DNA from 2 places in the Acidovorax sp. GW823-FHT02H02 genome. Region 2 is predicted to be linked to the other one. Evidence: predicted binding sites of a transcription regulator. Region 2 holds the regulator's gene; the other holds the start of a gene.

Region 1 (6,784 bases), on a different contig from region 2:
CCTACCCGGCGCCATGCGCGATCAAAGCCCTCGTCCATCTGCACCACGGGAACGTTGTTCACCGAGGCCATGCGCACCGTGGCCGCCTTCAGTGCGGGCGCTGCCGCCACCGCCTTGGATTGCTCCTGGCTCACACCGAGCTTGACCATGAGGCGGCGCAGGAATTCGGTTTCGAGTTCGGGATCGGCGGCGCGGGGCTGCCAGACGGTGCTGTCCTTGGCCGCGCTGGTGTACACCTCCACCATGCCGCGGTGGGTGACATAGATTTCGGTGCCGCCTGCGGCATTGCGCTCCAGGCGTGTGCGGAACTTGTCACGTTCGCCGGTGGAATACAGCGAATCAAAAACCTTGCCGAGGGTGGCGCGGATCACGTCCTGCGGCAGCTTGGCGCGGTTTTCCGCCCAGTCGGTTTCCAGAATGCCCAAGTCGGCCTGATCGACAACCAGGTTGAAACCATTCTCCAGCCAGTATTCACGCACGGGCTCCCACAGTTGGTCGGCCGGTCGGTCGATCACCAACCAGCGCTGGTTGCCATTGCGTTCGATGCGCACGTCGCCAATTTTGGTGGCTGCTGCGGTGGATGTGTTCGATGTTTTCGCGCTCTGGCCTGCCTGGAATGCTGCCGCAGAGACGGTCGTGCCGGGCACCGCGTAGCGGTTGTCCCGCGACAGTTGTGTCAGATCGGGCGGCACTTCCAGCGTGGCCCCCTGGGTGGCGCTTTTGTAGTCGATCTTGTCGCTTTCCAGGACGGAGCAGGCGGACAGGACCATGGCAAGGCCCAGCAGGCCCAGTCGTGCGGTGTGATTCACGCGGAAATCCTCAGAGTGTCTCAAGTGTCGGGGGACGGGCGGCTTACAGAAGGCCGCTGGCGCGCAGGGCTGCTTCGACCGTGGATTCGTTGCCCTGGCTCAGGGGCGTCATGGGCAGGCGCATGGTGCCTGCGCACAGACCCATGCGGGCCATGGCCCATTTGACGGGGATGGGGTTGGCTTCGATGAACAGGTTTTTGTGCACCGGCATCAGCTGGAACTGGATTTCCATGGCGCGCCGTGCATTGCCGGCCAGTGCTGCAACGCACAGCTCGTGCATCAGGCGGGGCGCCACGTTGGCGGTCACGCTGATGTTGCCGTGGCCGCCGCACAGCATCAGGGCGACAGCGGTGGGGTCATCGCCCGAATACACGGCAAAGCCCTTGGGCAGGTCGCGGATCAGCCACTGGGCGCGTTCGATGTTGCCCGTGGCTTCCTTGATGCCGATGATGCCGGGCACCTGGGCCAGGCGCAGCACGGTGTCGTGCTGCATATCGGCCACCGAGCGGCCGGGCACGTTGTAGAGCACGATGGGCAGGTCGCCCGTGGCCTCTGCAATCGCCTTGAAATGCTGGAACTGGCCTTCTTGCGTGGGCTTGTTGTAGTAGGGCACGACCTGCAGCTGGCTGTCGGCCCCCACACCGCGGGCAAACTTGGCCAGCTCGATGGCCTCGGCGGTGGAGTTGGCGCCGCAGCCGGCCATGATGGGCACGCGCTTGGCCGCTTGCTCCACAGACACGCGGATGATTTCGCAGTGTTCTTCGACGTTGACCGTGGGCGATTCACCCGTGGTGCCCACCACGCCGATGCAGTCGGTCCCCTCGGCGATGTGCCAGTCGATCAGTTTGCGCAGGGCAGGGTAGTCCACGCTACCGTCCTCGTGCATGGGGGTGACAAGGGCGACGATGCTGCCGGTAAGGGGCACGGAAGAAGAGGTCATGTCCGCAGTGGTAAACGGTAAAAGGGCATTCTAACTAGACCGGAAGGTCCAGGCGGTATCGGACGGGCTGGCCTGGGTGCTCGATTTCGCGCACGGCCGCAATGCGTTGCACGAAACGCGCGGGGGCGTCCACAAAACCGTCTTCGTAGGCAATGGTGCGCAGGCGCGCGCAGGCGGCCAGCAGCTCTCCGGGGCGCAGCAGAAAGTCGGCGCGCGCAGGGCGGCCCACGGTTTCGTTGCCGCTGGCGAAGGTTTCATAGATCAGCACGCCGCCGGGGGCCACGCTGTCCACCAGAAGGGGCAGCAGCGGGCGCCAGAGGTAGTTGGTGACGATCACCGCACCAAACTGTCGGCCGGCAAAGGGCCAGGGACCCGCTTCGATGTCGGCGCAGTGGATCTCGCCCCAGGCCGCGCAGGCGGCCACGGCATCGGCGGAGCGGTCCACGCCCACCGTGGGGTGGCCGCGTTCGTGCATCCACCGCAGGTGGCGGCCCGCGCCGCAGGCCACGTCCAGCACCGCGCTGCCCGGCGGGGCCAGGGGAGACCAGCGGCGCACCCAGTCTGAAGGGGCTTCAGTGCCGTGCATGGGAAATGTTTGCTATTGCAATAAGAGCTGCTGGCGATTGATTCATGAGCGCTCGTGGCCTAGAAGGTTTGAAATTCTCAGAAACATGCCCAGAGCTGGTCTGACAGCATGACCATGAAGCCTGGCGCGGTGTACAGCGCAAACACCGCCAGCAAGGCCAGCACAGCGACCACCCAGCCCAGCAGCCGGGCAGTGCGGAATGCAAGGCGTGGAGTGGGGTTGTGCAGGGCCATGGACGGATTGTGCGGAGGAACGGGTGTGGTCAGGCGGGCAGCGGCGCGGCGCGGCGGATGGGAGCTTCCTTGACGGGAAGATTCACCAGTCCCGCAAAAATTCCCAACCCGATCGCGATGTACCACACCACATCGTAGCTGCCCGTGCGGTCATACAGGTACCCGCCCAGCCACACGCCCATGAAGCTGCCGACCTGGTGGCTGAAAAAGACAAAACCGCCCAGCATGGACAGGTGCTGCACGCCAAAAATCTGCGCAATGGTGGCATTGGTGGGGGGCACGGTGGACAGCCACAGTGCCCCCATCACGGCGGAAAACACATACACCGACAGCGGCGACAGGGGCACCAGCAGAAAAACGGTGATGACCACAGCCCGCGCAAAGTAGATGAAGGCCAAAATCCTGCGCTTGGGCATGTGCTGGCCCAGCGTGCCCGCAATGTAGGTGCCGAACACATTGAACAGCCCGATCAGCGCCAGTGAATAGCTGGCCACCTGGGGCGAGAGCCCATGGTCGCGCAGGTAGCTTGGCATGTGCACGCCAATGAAGACCACCTGGAAGCCGCATACGAAATACCCCGCCGTCAGCAGCAGGAAGCTGGGGTAGCGGAACGCCTCGCCCAGCGCCTGGGCAATGGTCTGGTCGCGTCGAGCGGGTGCCGATCCGTGAAATCCGGGCTCGCGCAGGCCGAAAGCCAGCGGAACGATGAGCAGCACCATCAGCGCCAGTGCCAGCAGCGCCTGCTGCCAGCCCAGGCTGGCAATCAGCCAGCCCTCCACCGGCACCATCAGAAACTGCCCGAACGAGCCGGCCGCCGCCGCCACGCCCATGGCCCAGGAACGCCTTTCGGGTGCGATCTGGCGGCCCAGCACCCCGTAGATCACGGCGTAGGTGGTGCCGGCCTGGGCCGCGCCGATTAGCACACCCGCAGTCAGCGCAAACAGGGTGGGCGTGGGAGACAGCGCCATGCCGGCCAGACCCAGGCCATAGAGCGCCGCGCCGCCCACCAGCACGCGAAAGGCGCCAAAACGGTCGGCCACCATGCCAACAAAAATGCCGATCAGGCCCCAGGACAGATTCTGGATGGCAATGGCCAGCGCAAACGACTGCCGCGTCCAGCCCATTTCCTGGGTGACGGGTTGCAGCCATAGCCCGAAGCCGTGGCGGATGCCCATGGACAACGTCACGATGGCGGCACCGCAGGCCAGCACCTGGAACATGGACAGTTTGGGAGGATTCGTAGGCATGCGGGGAATGTAGCGAATACCGCACGCATCTGCCTGACACCTGCATGACCTGGGACGGTGTGGGATTCCATGACTGGGTATTCATCCAGTTCATGCACGGCTGCGGCACTACAATCCGCCCCATGTCTGCCAAACCGTCTTCTGTGTCCGCCAGCGAATATTCCGAGGGTTCGATCCGTGTGCTCAAGGGGCTGGAGCCTGTCAAGCAACGCCCGGGCATGTACACCCGCACCGACAACCCCCTGCACATCATCCAGGAGGTGCTCGACAACGCCGCCGACGAGGCGTTGGCCGGCTATGGCAAGAAGATCAAGGTCACGCTGCACGCTGATGGTTCGGTGGGCGTCGAGGACGATGGGCGTGGCATTCCGTTTGGCCTGCACCCCGAGGAAAAGGCCCCGGTGATCGAGCTGGTCTTCACCCGCCTGCACGCTGGCGGCAAATTTGACAAGGGCAAGGGCGGCGCGTACAGCTTCTCGGGCGGCTTGCATGGCGTGGGCGTGAGCGTCACCAACGCCCTGGCCACGCGCCTGGAAGCCTGCAGCCACCGCGAAGGGCAGGTGGCGCGCCTGGTGTTCTCGGCGGGTGACGTGATCGAGCCCCTGGTGGCCCGTCCCCTGGAGGCCGGCGAGCGCAAGCAGGGCACCTCGGTGCGCGTGTGGCCCGATGCCAGATACTTTGAATCGAGCACCCTGCCGTTGGGCGAGCTCACCCACCTGCTGCGCAGCAAGGCGGTGCTGATGCCGGGCGTGTCGGTCTCGCTCGTCAACGAGAAGACGCGGGACACGCAAACCTGGCAATACAAGGGCGGCCTGCGCGACTACCTGCAGCAGACGCTCAACGGCGACCCGGTGATCCCGCTCTTCGAGGGCGAGGGCTTTGCCGATAGTGGCAACGACAACTTTGCCGAGGGCGAGGGCGCCTCGTGGTGCGTGGCCTTCACCGAAGACGGCCAGCCCGTGCGCGAAAGCTACGTCAACCTGATTCCCACCAGCGCCGGCGGCACGCACGAGAGTGGCCTGCGCGATGGCCTGTTCAACGCCGTCAAGAGCTTCATCGAGCTGCACAGTCTTTTGCCCAAGGGCGTGAAGCTGATGCCCGAAGATGTGTTTGCACGCGCCAGCTATGTGCTCAGTGCCAAGGTGCTGGACCCCCAGTTCCAGGGCCAGATCAAGGAGCGCCTGAACTCGCGCGATGCGGTGCGGCTGGTGAGCGGCTTTGTGCGCCCCGCGCTCGAACTCTGGCTCAACCAGCATGTCGAATACGGCAAGAAGCTGGCCGAACTCGCCATCAAGGCCGCGCAGACGCGCCAGAAGGCCGGCCAGAAGGTGGAAAAGCGCAAGGGCTCGGGCGTGGCTGTGCTACCCGGCAAACTCACCGATTGCGAAAGCCGCGACATCGCCTACAACGAGGTGTTCCTGGTCGAGGGTGACTCGGCCGGTGGCAGCGCCAAGATGGGCCGCGACAAGGAAAACCAGGCCGTGCTGCCGCTGCGCGGCAAGGTGCTCAACACCTGGGAGGTGGAGCGCGACCGGCTGTTTGCCAACAACGAGATCCACGACATCTCGGTGGCCATGGGGGTGGACCCGCACGGACCCAACGATTCACCCGACCTGTCGGGCCTGCGCTACGGCAAGGTGTGCATCCTCAGTGATGCGGACGTGGATGGCTCGCACATCCAGGTGCTGCTGCTCACGCTGTTTTTCCGGCATTTCCCCAAGCTCATCGAGGCCGGCCATATCTATGTGGCGCGCCCGCCGCTGTTTCGCGTGGATGTTCCCGCGCGCGGCAAGAAGCCCGCGGCCAAGATGTATGCGCTCGATGAAGGCGAGCTCACCGCCATTCTCGACAAATGCGCGAAAGACGGCGTGCCGCGCGAAAAATGCCAGATCAGCCGCTTCAAGGGCCTGGGCGAGATGAATGCCGAGCAGCTGTGGGAAACCACGCTCAACCCCGACACGCGCCGCCTGCTGCCCGTGCAGCTGGGGGGCACGGATTTCTCTGCCACGGAAGGGCTCATCACCAAGCTCATGGGCAAGGGCGAGGCCGCTTCGCGGCGCGAGCTGATGGAGCTGCATGGCGATGCAGTGGAAGTGGATATCTGACCACGCATTGCCGGTACTTGCCATGTCCATGATGCATCGTTCTTCAGGCCTTTTGCGCTTTCTGGCTGTGCTGCTGCTATGGATAGCGCAACAACCGGCGCATGCAGACCTGTGGGCCTTTGTGGACGAACGCGGCGTGACCCACTTCGCCGCAGAGCAGACGGATGCGCGTTACCAGCTGTTCTTTCGCGGCACGCAATTCGATTCATCGAGCGATGGGCCGCAGGGTGCGGTGCGGCCTGTGCCGGGGGCGCTGCCCGCGGCCAGTGCGCGTTTGCTGGCGTTTTTTGACATCTCGCCCGACTACCAGCGCGTGAGGCACCACCTGCGCGCATCGGCCAGCCACCAGGGGGTGGACTATGAATTGCTGCAGGCCCTGATTGCCACCGAATCGGGGTTTGACGCCGGCGCCGTCTCGCCCAAGGGCGCCATTGGCCTGATGCAGGTGATGCCGGCCACGGCGGGACGCTTCGGCGTGGCGGCGGACGCCCGCCGGACCGTGGCGCAGAAACTCGTCGACCCGGCCGTGAATGTGTCTGCCGGCACCCGTTATCTGCGCTACCTGCTCGATCTGTTTCCCGGCCGCATGGACCTGGCCCTGGCCGCCTACAACGCGGGCGAGGGCGCGGTGAAAAAGGCGGGCAACCAGATTCCGGCCTTCAAGGAAACCCAGAACTATGTGCGCACCGTGCTTGGCCTGTATGCCCAGCTCAAGCCGCCAACGACCGTGCTGGCCCAGCGCGCTGCTCCGGGCCGCGTGCGCATGGAGCTCCCGGGCGGCGCCGTGGGCCGGGACAAGCTTCCAGACACGCGTGACTTCGCACCAGAACGTGATTGAACCGAACCCGAACGAATGAGCGATCA
Region 2 (6,784 bases):
ACCGAGTGATGCAGCGCGTCGATGGGGTGCTGGATCAGCGGTTGCGTGAAGCGATTGCCCTGGTGATACAGGAGCAGACACGCTCCGTGCTGCCCCGCCTTCGGGAAGAGATTGAATCGGTGGTACGGCATGCGGTCTATGAAGCAGTGGCCGACGAATTGGCTGGCGGTGCTTCGCCGCAGCCGGGGAGATGACAGGGTAACTCCCTGTGGTTTCCCGTGCATTTACGCGTGTTCCCTAGTGATCTGGCCCGTAAATTGCGATATGTTCACCTGCGTTGAGACACAAGAACTATTCTCAGCGTTTATCTTTACTGGAGATTAATATGCAATTGAAGTTGAAACTGACCGCTGTTGCTGCTATCGCGGCTGTTGCTGGTATGGCCTCTGCACAAGAGCAAGTGGTCAAGATCGGCCATGTGGCTCCGGTTTCCGGCGCGCAAGCCCACTATGGCAAGGACAACGAAAATGGCGCGCGCATGGCCATCGAAGAGTTGAACGCTCAGGGCATCACCATCGGTGGCAAGAAGATCAAGTTCGAGTTGCAAGCCGAAGACGATGCAGCGGACCCCAAGCAGGGCACGGCGGCTGCACAGAAGTTGTGCGATGCCAAGGTGGCTGGCGTCGTGGGTCACCTGAACTCCGGCACAACCATTCCTGCGTCCAAGGTCTACAACGACTGTGGCATTCCCCATGTCACGGGTGCAGCCACCAACCCCAACCTCACGAAGCCTGGTTACAAGACCACATTCCGTATCATTGCCAACGACAATGCCTTGGGGGCTGGACTGGCTTTCTACGCGGCTGACACGCTCAAGCTCAAGACCGTCGCCATCATTGATGATCGCACGGCGTATGGCCAGGGTGTGGCCAACGTGTTCAAGAAGGTGGCTGCAGAAAAGGGCATGAAGGTGGTGGACGAGCAGTTCACAACCGACAAGGCCACCGATTTCATGGCCATCCTGACGGCTATCAAGTCCAAAAATCCTGATGCGATCTTCTTCGGCGGCATGGATCCCCAGGGCGGCCCGATGCTGCGCCAGATGGAGCAATTGGGCATGGGCAACGTGAAATATTTCGGTGGTGACGGTATCTGTACCTCCGAAATCGCCAAGCTGGCTGCCGGTGCCAAGACGCTGTCCAATGTGGTGTGTGCCGAAGGCGGTGCGTCACTCGACAAGATGCCCGGCGGCAAGGCATGGAAGGCCAAGTACGATGCCAAGTATCCAGGCCAGTTCCAGGTCTATAGCCCCTACACCTATGACGCCACGCACTTGATCGTGGACGCCATGAAGCGTGCCAACTCGGTGGACCCCAAGGTCTATACCCCTGAATTGCTCAAGTCGCAATATAAGGGCGTAACCTCCACGATCGCATTTGAGCCCAACGGTGAAATGAAGAACCCCGCCATCACCCTGTACGTGTACAAGGACGGCAAGAAGACGCCTCTGAACTGAATTCAGAGACAACTTGGCGGCATCTTTGGGTGCTGCCCACCTACCAAAATGGCTTCCTTCGGGAAGCCATTTTTTATGGGATGCCTGCTCAATTCACAACGGCGGGAACTGGAGGTTGCGCCGGCACTCAGCGCCGGACTTGCAGTGCGCCCGGGTTCACGATATTCGTCGGCGTACCCTTGATGTAGTTCACCACGTTGTCGAAGGCAGCACCGAAATACAACTCGTAGCTGTCCTGCTCGACATAACCAATGTGGGGCGTGCAGATACAGTTTTCCAGGCGCAGCAGGGCATGGCCTTGCAGGATGGGTTCGCTCTCAAACACATCAACGGCTGCCAAACCTGGGCGTCCTCGGTTCAGCGCCGCAATCAGGGCGTCGGGTTCAATCAATTCAGCGCGCGAGGTATTGACCAGCAGTGCGGTGGGCTTCATGCACGACAGGTCTTCCAGCGAAATGATGCCGCGGGTTTCATCATTGAGTCGCAGGTGCAGAGAGAGCACATCGCACTGCGAGAAGAACTCTTCCCTATTGGTAGCCGCCTGGTATCCGTCGGACAGGGCCTGGGCGCGGGAGGCCTCACGACCCCACACCCGTACGTTCATGCCAAATGCCCGGCCGTAGCCGGCCACCAGTTGTCCAATACGGCCATAGCCCCAGATGCCCAGTGTTTTTCCTCGCAGTACGCTGCCGATGCAGAAGTTGGGGGGCATCGAGGCCGCCTTGAGACCGGACTGTTGCCAGGCGCCATGTTTGAGGTTGGCAATGTACTGGGGCAAGCGCCGCATGGCTGCCATCACCAGCGCCCAGGTAAGTTCAGCTGGCGCCACAGGTGAACCTACCCCCTCGGCCACGGCGATGCCACGCTCGGTGCACGCAGTCACATCGATATGGCTGCCGATCTTGCCGGTTTGGGCAATCAGCTTCAGTCGTGGCAGTTTTTCGACCAGCTGGCGCGTGATCTGGGTGCGTTCACGCACCAGCACGATGATGTCTGCATCTTTCAGGCGCACGGCCAGTTGCCCCTGGCCTTTCACCGTGTTGGTGTAGACCTTTGCTGAGTAGGGATCGAGCCGGCTTGCGCAATGGAGTTTGCGCACCGCATCCTGATAGTCATCCAGAATCACAATATTCATCCCGCCATTGTGCCTTGGCGGGGGCTGGTCGGAAGTCTTGCCGCCCCTAGGCTCTCGAACAGAATGCAACGTTTTGTGGCACCCGTTGCGCCAGAGCTGGGGATATGGACCTCAGTGGCATGTTTCGCAAGCTGCCATGCGCTCCAGCTCGGCGCAGACATCGGCCATGCGGCCCGAGATGACCATGCGCCCGACCTCTGAGCGGGATGCCGGATGCAGAACGCGCACAGGGCGTCGGGTGCCTCGACGGCTTGCGGCGCCCGGCCCGGTGGTGGTGCAAGACGCACTGTGCATGCGAGCAGCGGGCTGACAGCCTGCGCTGCCTGACGCCGAACCTGCCACCTCTGGGACGATGCTGGCCACCGCGCAGGACAAAAGACCTTCGTGGCGCACGCAGGGTGTGCGAGCCGAGTGCGCAGGGCTGTGCGCAGGCGTGCAGCGCCTGGGGTGCAGCCACTGCGCGAGGGTGTGAATCGGTTGAGATAGTGCAGAGAGTGCGAACAAGGCAAGTCCCATGTGAAAACTCCATGTATCAGGGGTTGAGCACAGGCAGGATTGCAGGGGGTGCGCGCTCTCAGGGCTGGAAAACCCGCCAGGGGCTTGCCAAACGCCCGCCACCTGAGGCGCGCAGCAGAGGATGGGGAATTACATGAGCATGGTGTTGCGGATCAAGCCCACGGCCAGGCCTTCAATCGCGAAAACCTCGCCTGGCTGAACCACAATCACGGGGTAATCAGGGTTTTCGGGCAGCAGCTCAATGGTGCTGGCCGTGCGACGCAGGCGTTTGACGGTGACATCGTCACCGAGCCTGGCCACCACGATCTGGCCGTTGCGGGCTTCCCGGGTGGATTGCACGGCTAGCAGGTCGCCGTCCATGATGCCGGCGTCGCGCATGGACATGCCGCGTACCTTGAGCAGGTAGTCGGGCTTGTGCTGGAAGAGACTGTTTTCCACACTGTAGGTCTGGTCCACATGCTCCTGCGCGAGAATGGGCGAGCCCGCAGCCACGCGGCCAATCAGGGGCAAGACCAGCTGCGACAATCCCGGGATGGGCAGGCTGAACTGGGTGCCGCGCGCTGCATTGATGGAGCGCACTGTGTCGCCACGCAAGCGGATGCCGCGGGACGTGCCGCTGACCAGCTCGATGACGCCCTTGCGGGCAAGGGCTTGCAGGTGCTCTTCTGCGGCGTTGGCCGACTTGAAGCCCAGCTCGGTGGCGATTTCTGCCCTGGTGGGCGGAGCGCCGGTGCGGGAGATAGCCACCTGGATCAGGTCCAGGATTTGTTGCTGGCGGGCCGTGAGCTTGGGGTTGTCGAGCATGGTGTTTCCAGTGCGTGCCACGTTGGTGGAGATAACTGTGTATTAATCCAGTTACTGTATTTTTCACCAGTTTTTCAAAGGATGCAAGTGAACAGTCAAAAAATTGTGGTCTTGGGAACCGGTGGAACCATTGCTGGCACTTCTGCTACCCGGGGTGACAACATTGGTTACACCGCCGCGCAGGTGGGGGTTGAGCAGTTGCTGCATGGGGTGCCCGGCTTGCAGGCAGTGGCCTGCGGGGGGCTGGAGGCCGAGCAGCTGGCACAACTGGACAGCAAGGACATGGAGTTCAGTGTGTGGCAGGTGCTGGCAGAGCGCTGCACCAGCGCGCTTGCCGATCCCGAGGTGCGCGGCGTGGTCATCACCCATGGCACGGATACGCTGGAAGAGACCGCCTGGTTCTTGCACTCGGTGCTGGACGCCCGCAAGCCGGTAGTGTTGACCTGCGCGATGCGGCCCGCCACGGCCTTGACACCTGACGGCCCGCAGAACCTGCTCGATGCCGTCGCCGTGGCGACGACTGCGGGGGCCAGGGGTGTGATGGTGGTGGCGGCTGGCGTGGTGCATGGCGCGCAGTGTGTGCAGAAGGTGCATCCCTACCGGGTGGATGCATTCAGCTCGGGGGATGCCGGCCCGCTGGGCTGGGTGGAGGAGGGGGTGGTGCGTTTGGTGCAGGGTTGGCCGTTGGCACAATCAGGAGAGGCGCAATTTGCTATTGGAAGGGTAGCAAATTGCGTGCAATGGCCGCGTGTCGAGGTGGTGATGAGTTACGCTGGCGCCACGGGTGCGCTGGTGGACGCGCTGGTGCGCGACGGCGTGCAGGGCATTGTGGTGGCCGCCACGGGCAACGGCACGCTTCATCATGTGCTGGAATCAGCGCTGCTGCGCGCGCAGGCGGCTGGTGTGAAAGTCATGCGTTCCACGCGCTGCCCGGAAGGCCAGGTGTTGCCCAGGCCCGGCGATGCGTTACCCGATTCCCGGGGCCTGTCCCCTGTGAAGGCACGCATCTCGCTGATGCTGGATCTGCTGCCGTGATCGCTTATCGGCAGTAACGCACCCACCGGAGGCCCAGCCGGTGCGGATCGCGCGGTGGTTCAGCTCGCCAGGGCCTGCATTGCGCGTGCCGTGATTTCTTCGACGCTGCCCGTGCCGCTGATGGCGCGGTATTTGGGGGCGGCATCGGGCTCGGCCTTGGCCCAGTGGCTGTAGTAGTCCACCAGCGGGCGGGTCTGGTCGCTGTAGACCTGCAGGCGTTTCTTGACGGTTTCTTCCTTGTCATCTTCGCGCTGGATCAGCTCTTCGCCGGTCAGGTCGTCCTTGCCTGCCACCTTGGGTGGATTGAACTTCACGTGGTAGGTGCGGCCGCTGGCGGGGTGCGAGCGGCGGCCGCTCATGCGCTCGATGATGGCGTCGAACGGCACATCGATTTCAAGCACGTAGTCGAGCTTGACGCCTGCGGCTTTCATGGCGTCGGCCTGGGGGATGGTGCGGGGAAAACCGTCGAACAGGAAGCCCTGGGCGCAGTCGGGTTGCGTGATGCGTTCCTTGACGAGGCCGATGATGATGTCGTCGCTGACCAGGGCGCCCGAATCCATCACGGCCTTGGCCTGCAGGCCCAGCGGCGTGCCAGCCTTGACGGCTGCGCGCAGCATGTCGCCGGTGGAGATTTGCGGGATGCCGTATTTCTGGCAGATGAACGTGGCTTGCGTGCCCTTTCCGGCACCGGGGGCGCCCAACAGAATCAGTCTCATGGAAATCCTCGAAGGTTAGAAATCGGCTGGCACGGCTGGCAGTAGGCGCAACGAAGGCCCAAGACGCAGTGCTTTCTTTGCGGGCAAGGATAGCATGTGCATGCCTCGCCCTGGCTTACGGCGAGGGTCCCCAGCCAAGGGGTGGCTGCCGTGGTTTCAGGCCAGCAGTGCGCGCACCCGATGCAGGTCGGCGGGCGTGTCCACGCCCGGGCCGGGAGCCTGAGCCGCAATGTGCACGGCAATGCGGTGGCCATGCCACAGGGCGCGCAATTGTTCCAGCGCTTCCACCGCCTCGGTGGGCGCCTGGGCCAGGCCAGGAAACTGCCGCAAAAATCCGGCGCGATAGCTGTAGATGCCGATATGGCGCAGCGGTGCGAACCCGTTCAGGGCCGCCACGCCCGGTGCGGCTTGGGCCGCGGCGCCTTGCCACCAGGACTGGCCCGCGTGGTCGCGGGCGTGCGGAATCGGTGCCCGGCTGAAATAGTGGGCCAGGCCCCGCGCATCCAGCACGACCTTGACGACGTTGGGGTTCTCGTAGTCGGCCAGGGTGTGGATGGCGTGGGCTGCCGTGCCCATGCTGGCTTCGGGGCGGGCGGGCAGCAGGGCCGCCACGGCATCGATGAGCGCGGGGTCCATCAGGGGCTCGTCGCCCTGCACGTTGACCACCACGGCATCGCCGTCCAGTCCGAGCTGGGTGCAGGCTTCTGCCAGCCGGTCGCTGCCGCTGGCGTGGTCGGTGCGCGTGAGCAGGGCCTGCACCCCGTGGGCCTGGCAGGCCTGCAGGATGCGCGGATCGTCGGCCGCCACCACCACGCGGGCTGCAGCGCTTTGCGCGGCGCGGCGGGCCACATGCACCACCATGGGCAGGCCGGCGATATCGGCAAGAGGCTTGTCGGGCAGACGGCTCGATGCCATGCGCGCCGGGATCAGCACCGTGAAGCCGGTGGCCGTGGCGGGGCTCACGCCTCCAGTTCCTCGTCGGTCAGGGTTCGCGCCTCGTTTTCCAGCAGCACGGGAATGCCGTCGCGCACGGGGTAGGCCAGGCGGGCGCTGCGCGACACCAGTTCCTGGCGCTCGCGGTCATAGGTCAGCGGACCTTTGGTGACAGGGCAGACCAGCAAT

The links. Region 2 encodes LexA, which represses DNA repair genes until DNA is damaged. Its sites were predicted from a motif close to ACTGTATNNNNATACAGT; they were not measured.
Region 1: AC1RDS_RS02085 (DNA topoisomerase IV subunit B) is a predicted target of LexA. The motif match lies at 3,888-3,905, and genes of this name have one in related genera.

The regions. Positions count from the first base shown of each region.
Region 1 covers NZ_JBXAJH010000002.1:77,274-84,057, reverse strand. The annotation lists gene bamC (NlpB/DapX family lipoprotein) at 1-809, opposite strand, end outside; gene dapA (4-hydroxy-tetrahydrodipicolinate synthase) at 853-1,749, opposite strand; gene AC1RDS_RS02100 (class I SAM-dependent methyltransferase) at 1,784-2,335, opposite strand; gene AC1RDS_RS02095 (hypothetical protein) at 2,413-2,568, opposite strand; gene AC1RDS_RS02090 (MFS transporter) at 2,598-3,815, opposite strand; gene AC1RDS_RS02085 (DNA topoisomerase IV subunit B) at 3,938-5,920, shown strand; gene AC1RDS_RS02080 (lytic transglycosylase domain-containing protein) at 5,952-6,758, shown strand; gene parC (DNA topoisomerase IV subunit A) at 6,774-6,784, shown strand, end outside.
Region 2 covers NZ_JBXAJH010000026.1:11,191-17,974, reverse strand. The annotation lists gene AC1RDS_RS19955 (hypothetical protein) at 1-194, shown strand, start outside; gene AC1RDS_RS19950 (branched-chain amino acid ABC transporter substrate-binding protein) at 326-1,456, shown strand; gene AC1RDS_RS19945 (D-2-hydroxyacid dehydrogenase family protein) at 1,584-2,591, opposite strand; gene lexA (transcriptional repressor LexA) at 3,237-3,911, opposite strand; gene AC1RDS_RS19935 (asparaginase) at 3,993-4,946, shown strand; gene adk (adenylate kinase) at 5,006-5,662, opposite strand; gene kdsB (3-deoxy-manno-octulosonate cytidylyltransferase) at 5,819-6,625, opposite strand; gene AC1RDS_RS19920 (Trm112 family protein) at 6,622-6,784, opposite strand, start outside.